DNA from 2 places in the Clostridium sp. Marseille-Q7071 genome. Region 1 is predicted to be linked to the other one. Evidence: predicted binding sites of a transcription regulator. Region 1 holds the regulator's gene; the other holds the start of a gene.
The links. Region 1 encodes Rex, which represses fermentation and respiration genes when NADH is low (regulators of the CRP and FNR family bind a similar motif). Its sites were predicted from a motif close to ATTGTTAANNNNTTAACAAT; they were not measured.
Positions count from the first base shown of each region.

Region 2: a site for Rex is predicted at 2,043-2,062, ahead of ACWPW7_RS19865 (DUF5692 family protein). Genes of this name have one in related genera too.

Region 1 is NZ_CBCOPR010000002.1:2,077-9,289, forward strand. Features, by position in the region: gene ACWPW7_RS22825 (electron transfer flavoprotein subunit alpha/FixB family protein) at 1-819, opposite strand, end outside; gene ACWPW7_RS22830 (electron transfer flavoprotein subunit beta/FixA family protein) at 839-1,618, opposite strand; gene ACWPW7_RS22835 (acyl-CoA dehydrogenase) at 1,632-2,771, opposite strand; gene ACWPW7_RS22840 (short-chain-enoyl-CoA hydratase) at 2,816-3,595, opposite strand; gene ACWPW7_RS22845 (redox-sensing transcriptional repressor Rex) at 4,069-4,707, opposite strand; gene abc-f (ribosomal protection-like ABC-F family protein) at 5,457-7,213, shown strand, end outside.
Region 2 is NZ_CBCOPR010000001.1:4,175,698-4,182,910, reverse strand. Features, by position in the region: gene ACWPW7_RS19875 (MerR family transcriptional regulator) at 1-648, shown strand, start outside; gene ACWPW7_RS19870 (FadR/GntR family transcriptional regulator) at 1,198-1,902, opposite strand; gene ACWPW7_RS19865 (DUF5692 family protein) at 2,168-3,148, shown strand; gene hypB (hydrogenase nickel incorporation protein HypB) at 3,172-3,843, shown strand; gene ACWPW7_RS19855 (FAD-dependent oxidoreductase) at 3,877-6,561, shown strand; gene ACWPW7_RS19850 (hydrogenase maturation nickel metallochaperone HypA/HybF) at 6,601-6,942, shown strand.

The DNA of each region.
Region 1 (7,213 bases):
TACTGTTGGTCTTACAGTTTTTCCTGTTTGACCTACTTGAACTGCTTTATCTACCCAGCCGTTATCAACAGCAGCTCTTGAACCAGCAACTGATCCACCTAGTGCTTCTGCAAGTTCTTTTAACATAGCGAAGTTTTCTTTTGAACCTACTCCTCTACCACCTGATACTATGATATCAGCTTCAATTATATCTTCAACTTCTTTAACTATTTTCTTAACTTCTAGAACTTTAGTTCTGATGTCTGAAGCAGTTAATTCAAAGTTAGCTTTTTCAACAACAGCAGCTTTTGAATCGTCTTTTGCAAGTTTCTCGAAAACTCCTGGTCTTACAGTTGACATTTGTGGTCTATGATCTCCACAAACGATTGTAGCCATTAAGTTCCCACCGAAAGCTGGTCTTGTCATCATTAAGTTATTGTTTTCTGGATCTATATCAAGTGCTGTACAGTCAGCAGTTAATCCTGTTGAAAGTTTAGCTGCAACTCTTGGTCCTAAATCTCTTCCAATGTAAGTTGCTCCTATAAATATTATTTCTGGCTTATGAGCATTAGCAAGATCCGCTATAACTTTAGCATATCCATCAGTTGAATAATGTGCTAATTCTTCTCTATCAGCTAATAATACTTTATCAGCTCCGAATGCTGCTAATTCTTTAGACATTCCTTCTACGTTATGTCCAATAAGTAATGCTGTAAGCTCTACTCCTAATTTATCAGCAATTTCTCTACCTTTTCCTAAAAGTTCTAGTGAAACCTTTTGTAATTCTCCGTCTCTTTGCTCAGCAAAGACCCAAACACCTTTGTAATCTGCTATATTCATTGTAATTCCCTCCTACCTACTAAATAAAGTGATTTTCTTTTAGTTTAGCTAGTGCAATTGAAGCTGCTTCTTTTGGTGATACATTTATAACTTCACCTTGTCCTTTAGCTTCTTTAGCCCAAGATCTCTTAACCTTTGTAGGTGAACCTTTTAATCCAAGAAGGGCTACATCTACATCTATGTCTTTAACAGTCCAAACTTTTACTTCTTTATCTTTTAATGCAAATATGTTTTTAACGTTCATGTATCTTGGCTCATTTAAAGTTTCTATTGCAGTTAATAGAACTGGAGTTTGAACTTTTATATATTCATATCCATCTTCCCAAGCTCTTCTAACTTTTAATCCATCAGCTTCTACTTCAACTTCTTCAACGTAAGTTATTTGTGGTAAGTTTAAGTGCTCAGCAATTTCTGGTCCAACTTGAGCTGTATCTCCATCTATAGCTTGTCTTCCTGCGAAGATTATATCGTAATCTAATTGTTTTATTGTAGCAGCTAATGCATGAGAAGTAGCTAGTGTATCTGCTCCTGCGAAAGCTCTATCTGTAACTAATATAGCTTCATCAGCACCCATAGCTAATGCTTCTTCTAGTGCTTTTTGAGCTTGTGGTGGTCCCATTGTTACTACTGTAACGTGAGCACCTTTCTCATCTTTTAATCTTATTGCCTCTTCTAGAGCATTTTTATCATCTGGGTTTATTATTGAAGGAACACCGTCTCTTATAAGAGTTCCTGTCTTTGGATCTATTTTAACTTCTGTTGTATCTGGAACTTGTTTCATACAAACAACTATTTTCATCGTAATTCCCCTCCTACTTTAAGATGTTTCCTGCGATAACCATTCTTTGAACTTCAGAAGTTCCTTCATAAATTTCAGTTATCTTAGCATCTCTCATCATTCTTTCAACTGGATACTCTTTAGTGTAACCATATCCACCAAATATTTGAACAGCTTTAGTAGTAACTTCCATAGCTACTTCTGATGCAAATAATTTAGCTCTCGCAGCGTCTACTGTATATGGTAATTTATTGTCTTTTCTGTAAGCAGCTTTATAAACTAATAGTCTAGCAGCTTCAACTTTAACTTCCATATCAGCAACCATCCATTGTAATCCTTGGAATGCTGCAAGTGGTTTTCCAAATTGTTTTCTTTCTTTCATATAGGCAACAGCTTCATCTAAAGCACCTTGAGCTATTCCTAATGCTTGAGCAGCTATACCAATTCTTCCTCCATCAAGAGTTTTCATTGCTATACCAAAGCCTTTTCCTTCTTTTCCTAGTAAGTTCTCTTTTGGAACTATACAGTTTTCAAATACAAGTTCAGTTGTTGAAGAAGCTCTTATTCCTAGTTTTTCCTCAACTTTACCTATTGAGAATCCTGGGAAATCTTTTTCAACTATAAATGCTGATATTCCTCTTGTTCCTTTAGATTTATCAGTCATAGCAAATACTACAAAAGTATCAGCAACTCCACCGTTAGTGATGAATATTTTTGAACCATTTAATATATAGTTATCTCCATCTAAGTAAGCTGTTGTTTGTTGTCCAGAAGCATCTGTTCCTGCATTAGGCTCAGTTAAACCAAACGCACCGATTTTTTCTCCTTTAGCTAATGGCACTAAGTACTTTTCTTTTTGAGCTGGAGTTCCAAAAGCATCTATTGGAGCAGCACATAATGAAGTATGAGCTGAAACTATAACTCCTGTAGTTCCGCAAACTCTTGATAATTCTTCTACTGTTATAGCATAAGATATGCTATCTCCACCTGCTCCACCGAATTCAGTAGAAAAAGGGATTCCCATCATATGGTATCTAGCCATTTTTTCTACATTTTCCATTGGAAATCTTTCAGTTACATCTATTTCAGCGGCAATAGGCTTCACTTCATTTTCAGCGAATTCCCTTACCATTTGTTTTACAAATTCTTGTTCCTTAGTTAAAGAAAAATTCATTTCCCATTCCTCCTATAATTTATAAATATCAACGGATTTTATTTCTATTTATTTTTAAAGGCTTTGTCTCTTTTTTCTATGAAAGCTCCCATACCTTCCTTTTGATCCTCTGTACTAAAACAAAGTCCAAATACTTGAGCTTCATACATAAGAGCGTTATCTATGTCCATTTGCATACCTTTATTTATAGCATCTTTGCAAAGCTTAACTGCTATTGGAGCATTGCTTGCAATCTTTTTAGCCATATTAGTTGCTTCTTCAAGTAACTGTTCTGGCTCAACAATTTTATTTACTAATCCAATTCTTAAAGCTTCCTCTGCATTAATTAGGTCTCCTGTGAAAATCAATTCCTTAGCTTTGCCCTCTCCCACAAGTCTAGCTAGTCTTTGAGTCCCTCCAAATCCAGGAGTTATTCCTAATCCAACCTCTGGTTGTCCAAATTTAGCTTTTGATGAAGCTATTCTTATATCTGCGGCCATAGAAAGCTCACAACCTCCACCTAATGCAAATCCGTTAACAGCAGCTATAATTGGTTTTTCTAAAGTTTCTATTCTTCTAAAAACTTTATTTCCTAATATTCCAAACTGTCTTCCCTCAAGTGAATTTAATCCTTTCATTTCAGAAATATCTGCTCCTGCAACGAAAGCTTTTCCTTCTCCTGTTAACACAACAGCATAGATTTCAGCGTCATTTTCAATTAATTCAATAGCATTATCTAATTCTTTTAAAGTTTCTGAATTTAAAGCATTTAAAGCTTTCGGTCTGTTAAGCTTAATAAAAGCAATGTTACCCTCTTTTTCAAGGATAATGTTTTTAAAATCCATAACTCCATCTCCCCATGAATTATTTCTTTTTGTTTCTTGCATAATTTGTTAATATTCTAACAAATTAAAACAAAATGATTGAAGCACTAAACGCCTCAATCACTATTATATTATGTCTTGCAAACTTTTTCAACATAAATCATGAAATTTTTCTAAATATTAAAAATCATAACGGTTATTAAGTTCATATTCAAATTTTATTAAAGATTTATATAAATTCAAAATTAAAATTTTGTATATTTATGTCAAAACATCTATATTTTATATGTATTTTAATTGTTACTTATATATTTAACTCTATTCTAGATTGTTAATTAATCATAATAACTAAAGTTAGATAATTTATAAAAATTACCCCATAAATGAAAAATTGTGGATGAAATTAATCCCTCAGAATTAATTTCCACAATATTTTATAAATATTACTTTAATTTCTTATTTTTCTAAGAAGACTCCACAATTATCAATTAAAATTATTCTTCATCATGTTCATTTAATAAGTAGCTTAAAGTCATTAAACTTTCACTTAGATGAACGTTTTCTACTATTACATCATCAGGTACCTTTAAATCTATTGGCGCAAAGTTCCATATACCTTTTATGCCACTAGTAGTTATTATATCGCACACTCCTTGTGCTCTATCCTTAGGCACACAAATTATAGCTATATCTATTGCATGTTCTTTTATATAACTTTGTAAATCATCTATATCTTCTATTGCTACATCTCTTATCTTTAATCCAATAAGTTTTGGATTTATATCAAATATTGCTTTTAGATCAAAAGACATCTTTTGAAAATAGGTGTAATTAGCAATCGCTTGACCTATATTACCTGCTCCAACAATTATTGTATTATATTGTTTATCTAGACCTAAGATTAATCCTATTTGTGATAAAAGCTCTTTAACATTATATCCATATCCTTGTTGACCGAAGTCACCAAAGCAATTTAGGTCCTGTCTTATTTGCGACGCAGTAAAGCCTATTTTTTCACTTAATTCTTTAGAAGAAATTCTATCCACATCATTATTAGCTAGTTCTTTTAAGTATCTATAGTATTTTGGCATTCTTTTTATAACTGCCATTGATATATTTTTTTTCCTTTCCACTGTAATCAACTCCTATTTAGTTTATATATATTGCAAAGTTAAATATCACCTTTAGCATGTGCGCCTAAGCTAATAATTTGTTGTATACCCTGTCCATTCTACACTTTGTTATTATTTTACCATATTAATTGTAATTTGTTTATATGTATTTTAAAAATAAATTATGTAAATTATATATAAATTATTCATTTTATCGTCATATATTTTTTAAGTTTTATGAAATATTTTTTAATATATTGATAATTATCGTATAAAGAAACAATTATTTAATACTCATATGACAATATTATATATTTTATAACATCACTATATATTATATAACAATACTATATATTATATAACAGCACTATATATTATATAATTAAAATTTCCCTATTGACAATGGTCAATTTATGGGAATTCTTATTTTAGGTAACTCAGAATTCACAATATAAAATTCACAATTATAGTTATTTCTCAGTATTAACTTCCACCCCTGGGGTCTATAATAAAATTATGAATTTTAAACAAAATTAAAATAATGACAAAATCTAAATTTATAACTACTTTCTACATAGACCCTTGAGGTGCAGTAGGATAAAAAACTATCAATATAAAATTGCTAGTCAAAAAATTTATTTAAAGAAATTATTTTATCTAAAAATAATTTCCACCTCAATTGTCAATTGTCCATTCTCAATTCTCCATTGATTAAGTTGGCATTTGATAATTATTCATAGTACAATAATATAGCGAGGATGGTGAAAATTATGATAGTTTTAAGCTGTAATAATATACATAAAAGCTTTGGAATAGATGTGATTTTAAAAAATATAAGTTTCAATATTAATGATGGAGAAAAGGTAGGTCTTATAGGTGCTAATGGTGCAGGTAAATCTACTCTTTTTAAAATATTAACCTCACAAATGGAATATGATGGCGGAGAGCTCTTTATAGATAAAAGTAAAAAGGTAGGCTATTTATCTCAAAGCCTTGCTTTAGAATCAGATAATACCATATATGATGAGCTTTTAATGGTTTTTGAGAATTTATTAAATATGGAAAAAAAACTAAAAATTTTAGAAGAGAAGATGAATGAACCTTATGATATCTCTAAAGAAGAGTATCATAACAAAATAATAAAGGATTATACTACACTAACGGAACTTTATACTAATAATGGTGGTTATACCTACAAAGGGGAAATTAGTAGAGTTCTAAAAGGGCTAGGTTTTAATGAAGAAGATTTTGATAAATGTATTAATATTTTAAGTGGTGGACAAAAAACTAGAGTAGCTCTTTGTAAACTACTACTTACAAAGCCTGATATACTGCTTTTAGATGAGCCAACTAACCATTTAGATCTAGATGCTATTGAATGGCTTGAAGAATATTTAAAATCCTATAAGGGAAGCATTGTAATAATTTCACACGATAGATTTTTCCTAGATGCTGTAACCACTAAAACTTTAGAACTTATCGGTGGAATAGTTGAAATTTATAACGGTAATTATACTACTTTTATAGATTTAAAAAAGAAAAATTATGAAATAGCATTAAAGGCATTTTCTCTACAACAGGCAGAGATTAAACGACAAGAAGATATAATAGCTAAATATAAATCCTTTAATAGAGAAAAAAGCATAAGAGCTGCCGAAAGCCGTCAGAAGGCATTAGACAAGATGGATAGGATAGATGCCCCTATTAAAGAAAAAAAGGCTTCTAGAATCGAATTTGACACAGAAATCAAAAGTGGTAATGATGTTCTATACGTAGAAGATCTAAGTAAGTCTTTTGGAGAAAAAACGCTTTTCACTAATGTTAATATGGATATTAAGAGGGAATCTAAAATTGCAATTATAGGTGAAAATGGTAGAGGTAAAACTACATTATTTAAAATAATTATGGATAAAGTACCTTCAGATAGTGGTATTAAAGTTTTAGGTAAGAATGTTCATCTTGGTTATTACGACCAAGAGCAATCCAATTTAAATGAAGATAAAACTATTTTAGATGAAGTATGGGATGACTTTCCTAAGATGACCACTACAGAGATAAGAAATGCATTGGCAGCATTCTTATTTACAGGTGATGACGTATTTAAAAAAATTAAAACCTTAAGTGGTGGTGAAAAGTGTAGAATTAACCTTTTAAAACTAATGCTTTCCAAGTGCAATTTCTTACTTCTAGATGAGCCTACTAACCATTTAGATATAGTTTCAAGAGAAGCTTTAGAGGATGCAATACTTAGCTATGATGGTACAGTTTTAGTTATATCTCACGATAGATATTTCTTAAATAAAGTTATAAATAAAATTTTTGAACTTAGGGAAGATGGAATTAAAGAATATTTAGGAAACTACTCCTACTATGTTGACAAAAAGAAAAATCCCCTAAGATTTGAAATAGAAGAAGAATATGATGGTATTACTAAAACCCAAATGAAACTTGATAAAAAGAAGAAAAAAGAACAGGAAAAATTAGAAAGAGAAAAGAAAAATCATATAAAATCCATTGAGGATAAAAT
Region 2 (7,213 bases), on a different contig from region 1:
TATGTTAAAGCTATGAAGAAAAATCTTAATAGTGATGTATTCACTATAGCAGAACAATATGATGAGTTTAAAAAAGATTGCTTGGAAGATAATCATCCTGAATTAAAAGAATTATATAAAAAGCTTGTATCTGACTTGAATAAAGATTCTTCTTCAAAGGAGATTCAACAAATTGCTGGAGAAATAACAAATACAGCTAAAAAAGATTATGAAATTTTCAAAATGGATAATGGAGACGATCGCTGGTACTATATGGTGCGAATTTATTTATTTGCGCCTGAATGGATAAAAGCAGTTGATAATAAATATGGAAATGGTGCATCTAAATTTATTGGTGAAGCTCTAAAAAATAATTTGGGAGATAAGCAGCCTAAATTAAATACACTATATAAAAAGCTTGTATCTGACTTAAGTAAAAATCCTAATTCAAAAGAGATTCAACAAATTGTTGAAGAAATAGCAGAGGAAACCAAGGAAGAGAATGAAGCTTTAAAAGTAGATGAGGGAGAAAATCATTGGGGGTATACAGCAGAGCTTTATTTGTCAGATTCTATTATGATAAAAGTAACTAATAAGGAATATGGAAATGGTTCATCCAAATTTATCGGAGAAGCCCTAAAATTTTATTCTGAAAATAACGAGAAATAAAGACTAAGGGTAATATATTAGTCTTTGCAAGAGAAAGTTTAAAGGGATTTTTAGAATGACTAAATCTATAATTAATGATGTACCTTGATTTTCAGCTTAAATTAACTAGGATTTAAGTATCAGTATATATAAAAAGATGAGATTATGATGACTAGTGCTAACGCAGTGGGAATCAGTGTAGTAAAAGACTTTTAGCCATAAGCAAAATCCCTCGCAGAAACATTTGCGGGGGATTAAGCCGTTATCCTCATAAAGGAAGAGCAGATATAGATATACTAATTTAAAGATTAATATACAGCCAATAACTAATCAATTGAGAATTGACGATGGACAATTGAAAATGGTGGTTGAAATTAGTTTTAATCAAACTAATTTCTGTATAGATTTTTGTAGCGGCGAACATTGTTCGTCATTTTTTATATGTCCAATATCTGATAATGGGAATGGATTTGGGTTTTATGGAGAACACTGTTCTCCGCTACAGTTAATCAATTGTGAATTGTGAATTCAATAGTTTTAACCATAATTCGTATCTTTTATTCTTAATTTTTAATAGTAAATTTGTCTGCTGCCATTGATGGTATCATTGATGGAGGTAGTTAGCCATTCTAAAGCTTTATCTGTATCTCTTTTTTCAATGTAATCACACAAAATAGCTGTGTTTTTGTGTAAAGATTCTAAACCGTATAATCTACAGAAACGTTCCCACAAGGATAGAATGGGAACCTTAAATGAGTAGAAGATCAAAGGTATTAGTGTATTTCCGGAAAGAAAGGCAAGTTCATGTTGAAAGCTAAAGGCAATCTCAGAAGCCACTTCTGGAGAGGTTGCCTCCTCCATTTGTTTTACATATCCTTTTAATATATTAATTTCATCATCTGTAATTTTTGGAATACATAATTCTATGGCAAGTGAGTCAAATGCTATTCGAAGCTCCAAAATAGAACGTATTTCTGCTTCTCTTAATATTCCACCGTTATAATTCATAATAGAAATTAAAGTTTCCATAGTTCCGTTTCTACGATAATCAGCTACAAAGGTACCCACTCTTGGTTTAATTAATAAAAAGCCTTTTCTGGCAAGTTCTGAAATACCAGCATTGACTACAGATCTGCTGACCTGCATGGATTCAGCAAGTTCTCTTTCTGAAGGAAGCTTTTTTCCTATGGGTAGTTTGCCAGATAGAATCATAATCTCTAGTTCCTTAATAAATAATTCTTTTAACGATGGTGAACTCAATTTCTTAAACTCCATATGGTTTTATCACTCCTTTAAACTGGTTGTGGTATGTACAGAAGCCAATAATAATTATAATGTAATAGCACTAAAGAAACAAGAAAAATATAGAAAAAAAGTATTAAAAACCATGTAAAATATTGCATATAGAGCATATTTATGTTAATATTTTATCAAAACCACACCTGTTATACTGGTATGACCAGAGAAATGGAGATCATAAAATGGACAGTTTACTATCCTAGAATAGCGAAACTGGAGTAAATAAGGAGGGGGATTTGGAATGTTTATATTCAACTATGAAGGCGGTGCATCCGCAATTTCTGTGTGGCTTGTTTGGATATTGGTATTTGTTCTGTTATTTGCTTTAAATGAAGTAACAAGAAGATCCAAGGAAGCAGGATTCTTATGTTTTATTATTATGCCTATTATACTTTCTGTTCTCTGGTTTACAGTATTGAGTGACACTACTTATACTGACTGGTTTCATCTTGCTAAGGTGTATTCTTCTACCGCAGGTTGTATTGGTTTTTGGTGTATTCGTCATTTGCATGGCAAAAATAAGAACACCGGAAAAGAATGGCGTCTTTCTGACAGTCGTTTTGCACTTTGCTTCCCACCATTGATTCTTGCAATTAATATATGTGAAGCAGTAGTTCGTGACATTGAAGTAGGACTTAACTATGCACAAGGTGGATTTCTTGCTGATGAAGCAATGTATGTACTTGGAGGTCCATGGAATTTTATGAACGCAGCAGCAGGTATCATAAATATCATTGCTATCACTGGATGGTTTGGCATCTGTATCCGTAAGAAAACTGGAAAGGATGGAAGTCAGGATATGTTATGGCCAGATATGATGTGGTTCTGGATTGTAGCCTATGACATTTGGAACTTTGCATACACATATAACTGCTTACCAGGTCATGCATGGTACTGTGGATTTGCTTTACTGTTAGTTCCTACTCTATGTGCATTTACCATTGGTAAAGGTGCTTGGTTACAACATCGTGCCCACACATTAGCACTATGGTGTATGTTTGCACAAACTTTCCCATCATTTATCGATAGTGGAAAATTTGCTGTATCTTCCACATATAATACTAGTGCATTAACTATATGGAGTTTTGCAGCATTAGTAGTCAACATTGCAGTATTGATTTTCATGAGTTATAAGACTGTAAAGACCAAGAGAAATCCATACAAAAATGAACTTTATGTAGATATGAAAAAATATCAGCAAGTAAAATCATTTGCTGAATAATAAAATATTTGGGGGTTAAAATTATGGATAATTTTAGAGTTCTTGAGATTAAACAAAGTATTTTTGAAGACAATGATTGCCAAGCGAAGTTGCTTAGAGAAGATTTGAAAAAGGAGAAAACTTTTCTACTTAATTTAATGTCATCACCAGGTTCTGGTAAAACCTCAACACTTACAAGAACAATTAATGCTTTAAAGAATGAAATGAATATCGGAGTTATGGAAGCAGATATTGATTCAGATGTTGATGCTCACACTATTTCCGAAACTGGTGTAAAAGTAATTCAACTTCATACAGGTGGTATGTGTCATCTTGACGCAGATATGACAAAGCAAGGATTAATTGGCTTAGGGACTGAAAATATAGATTTTGCTATTTTAGAAAATGTGGGAAATTTGGTATGCCCTGCGGAATTTGATACCGGTGCATCAAAAAATGCCATGATTTTAAGTATACCTGAGGGTGATGATAAACCGCTGAAATATCCACTAATGTTTTCCATTGTTGATGTTCTTTTGATAAACAAAATAGATGTATTGGAATACTTCGATTTTGATTTAGAAGCATGTAAGGAAAGAGCAAAAAAATTAAATCCAAATATTAAAATTTTTGAAATTTCTGCAAAAACAGGCAAAGGAATTGATGGATGGGTAGATTGGCTACGTGCTGAAGTGAAAAAGTGGAATGAAAATTAGCATTATCATAATCTCTATTGGAGGGTAAAACTTATGGTTAAAGAAAAAGTACTTGATCTTGCCAATCATATTAGCAACAAAAAACGAGGCTCAAAAAATGAAATTAAACCAACAGATCCAGAATATATGATCCTTGAACCTGTTGTTACAGAAGAGATGGCTGAAGTGGCACTTTGTATGAAGATACGTAAAAAGACAACTGCAAAAGAGCTTGCTCCACTGTGCGGTAAATCTTTAGAGAAAACCGCTAAATTATTATTTGATTTGGCAGTTGCAGGTGTTTGTTTTGTCAATGAAATTGATGGAGTAGATCATTTTTGGTATGACACTTGGGTTCCAGGTATTATGGAAATGATGGTCAATAACAAGGAAAATGTTGCAAAATATCCTCAAATTGCAGAAGCTTTTGAGGCATACGGAAGAGTAAGAGGACCAAAAACCACAGGTAATTTTCCTGTAGGGGTAGGGCTTATGCGTGTTATTCCTATAGAAAGAGCTATTGAAGGTGAAACTAGAAGAGCATCTTATGAGGAAGTTTCTAAATACCTTAATGAAAACGATATCTTTACGGTTTCAGATTGTTCTTGTCGTACAGCGAGGGAAGTTATGGGAGAAGGATGCGGTCATTTAAAAGAAGATATGTGTATTCAGATGGGGCATGCTGCTGAATACTATATCCGTACAGGCAGAGGTCGTCAGATTAACCGTGAAGAAGCTTTTGAAATTATTAAAAGAGCGGAAGAGAACGGTTTGATGCATCAGATACCAAATTTAGATGGTTCAGGAAAAACTCATGCAATTTGCAATTGCTGCGGATGTTCCTGTCTTTCCTTGAGAACTGCTGAGATGTTTATAAATGCTGACATGGTACGTTCAAACTATGTTTCACATGTAGATAAAGATAAATGTGTTGCCTGTGGAGAATGTGTACAGAATTGTCCAGTTAATGCATTACAATTGGGTCAAAAGCTGTGTTCTAAAACAGCGGTTACTGAAGCAATAACAAGAAAAGAAACTCCACGTGATACAGAGTGGGGTCCGGAGAAATGGAATACAGATTATCGTATTAATAGAAAAAATGTAGTTGATACTGGTACGAGTCCTTGTAAAACAGAATGTCCTGCTCATATTGCAATTCAGGGTTATATTAAGTTAGCATCTCAGGGAAAATATACAGAAGCCCTTGAGCTTATCAAGTATGAAAATCCATTTCCAGCAGTATGCGGACGTATTTGCCCAAGGAAATGTGAATCTGCTTGTACCAGAGGAGATATTGATGAACCTATTGCTATTGATGACATCAAAAAATTCATTGCAGAGCAAGATCTAAATATGGAACGTCGCTATGTACCTAAACGAAGACATGAATATGGCAAAAAAATTGGTGTTATCGGTGCAGGTCCATCCGGCCTTTCTTGTGCTTATTACTTAGCTATTGATGGTTATAAGGTAACAGTATTTGAAAAACAAAATGAACTTGGTGGAATGTTAACACTTGGAATTCCGTCTTTTAGACTAGAAAAAGATGTAATTAATGCTGAAATTGATATTTTAAGAGAATTAGATGTTGAGTTTAAAACAGGTGTTGAAGTTGGTAAAGATGTAACTATTAATGACTTAAGAAGTCAAGGATATGAAGCCTTTTATCTTGCAATCGGTGCTCAGGCAGGAAGAAAACTTGGGATTGAAGGTGAAGATGCACAAGGAGTTATTACAGGCATTGATTTCTTAAGGAATGTAAATTTAGGTGACAGCTCCAAACTTGAAGGAAATGTAGTTGTAATCGGGGGAGGTAATGTTGCTATAGACGTTGCAAGAACCGCTGTAAGAGTTGATGCTTCAAAAGTAGATATGTTTTGCCTTGAAAGCCGTGAAGAAATGCCAGCTCTTGAAGAAGAGATTGACGAAGCTTTATCTGAAGATATTACAATAAATAATTCCTGGGGTCCAAAGTCTATTATTACAGAAAATGGACGTGTTATTGGTGTAGAATTTAAAAAATGTATTTCTGTTTTCGATAAAAATAGAAAGTTCAATCCACAGTATGACGAAAATCATACAATAATCGTTGATGCAGATCATGTATTGCTTTCAGTAGGCCAGGCAATGGAATGGGGTAACTTGATTACAGACAGCAAAATTGAATTAAATCCTAATAAGACAATCAAAGCTGATTCTGTTACATTACAGACAGGAGAGCCAGATATATTTGCTGGAGGAGATGTATTTACAGGTCCTAGATTTGCTATCGATGCTATTGCTTTAGGTAAAGAAGGTGCTATTTCAATACATCGTTATGTTAATTCAGGACAGAGCTTAATTATCGGTCGTGACAGAAAAGAGTATCATTCATTAGATAAATCAGAGGCTATATTTGATGGATACGATACTATTCCAAGACAGCAAGCAAGTCATGAGGATGAAAATAAATCTAAAAAAACCTTCAAGGATTTACGTGGTACTTTTACAGAAGAGCAGATGAAAAAGGAAACAGAGCGATGCCTTGGCTGTGGTGCTACTGTTGTAGATGAATTCCTCTGTGTAGGATGTGGTCAATGTACAACTAAATGCAAGTTTGATGCTATTTCACTTGTTAGAAAATATGATGGTGAAGGTGTAGCCTATGAAGATATGAAACCGGTAGTTGTTAAACAACTTCTTAAACGTAAAGGAAAAATTGCAGTTAAAAAGGTTAAGAATTTATTTATAAGTTCTTAAGTATAAGGCTTTTACCATTGTAAAGGATAGGTGATTAATTTGCATGAATTAGGTGTCGTGATTGAGGTTGTTAGGGTAGTAGAGAAAATTGCAAAAGAAAATCAATTAGCTAAAATTGATACATTGGTACTGCAAATTGGGGAGCTTTCATCAATGATTCCTATGTATATAGAGCAATGTTATCCTGCGGCAGTTGATGGTACAATATTAGAAGACACAAAATTAGAAATCGAGATATTACCGGGCAATGCTCTTTGCAAAGATTGCAACAAGGTTTTTAACCTTATTCAAAACCATAAAAAATGTCCAAACTGCGGGAGTATTCACTGGGAAATATTAAGTGGAAGAGAATTTTTTATTAAAGAAGTAATAGCCTGCTAAAATAAAAATTAGAAGACCTCTTTTAGTTATTATAATGACTAAGGGAGGTCTTTAAATTCTTCTTAAAGATATCTGTAGTGCCACAACTTAAATATAATGTCATAATTTATTCTTTGCTTTATTTGCAAGATAAGAAGTTTTACTTAAACTTAATGACATGAACTCTATAGGGTTCCTTAATGAAGATTTAACTTATGCATGATTTTAATTTCCACAACAAAAAATCTTTTCTACGAATGAAAAATTAAGAATGAAAGATGAAGAATTATGG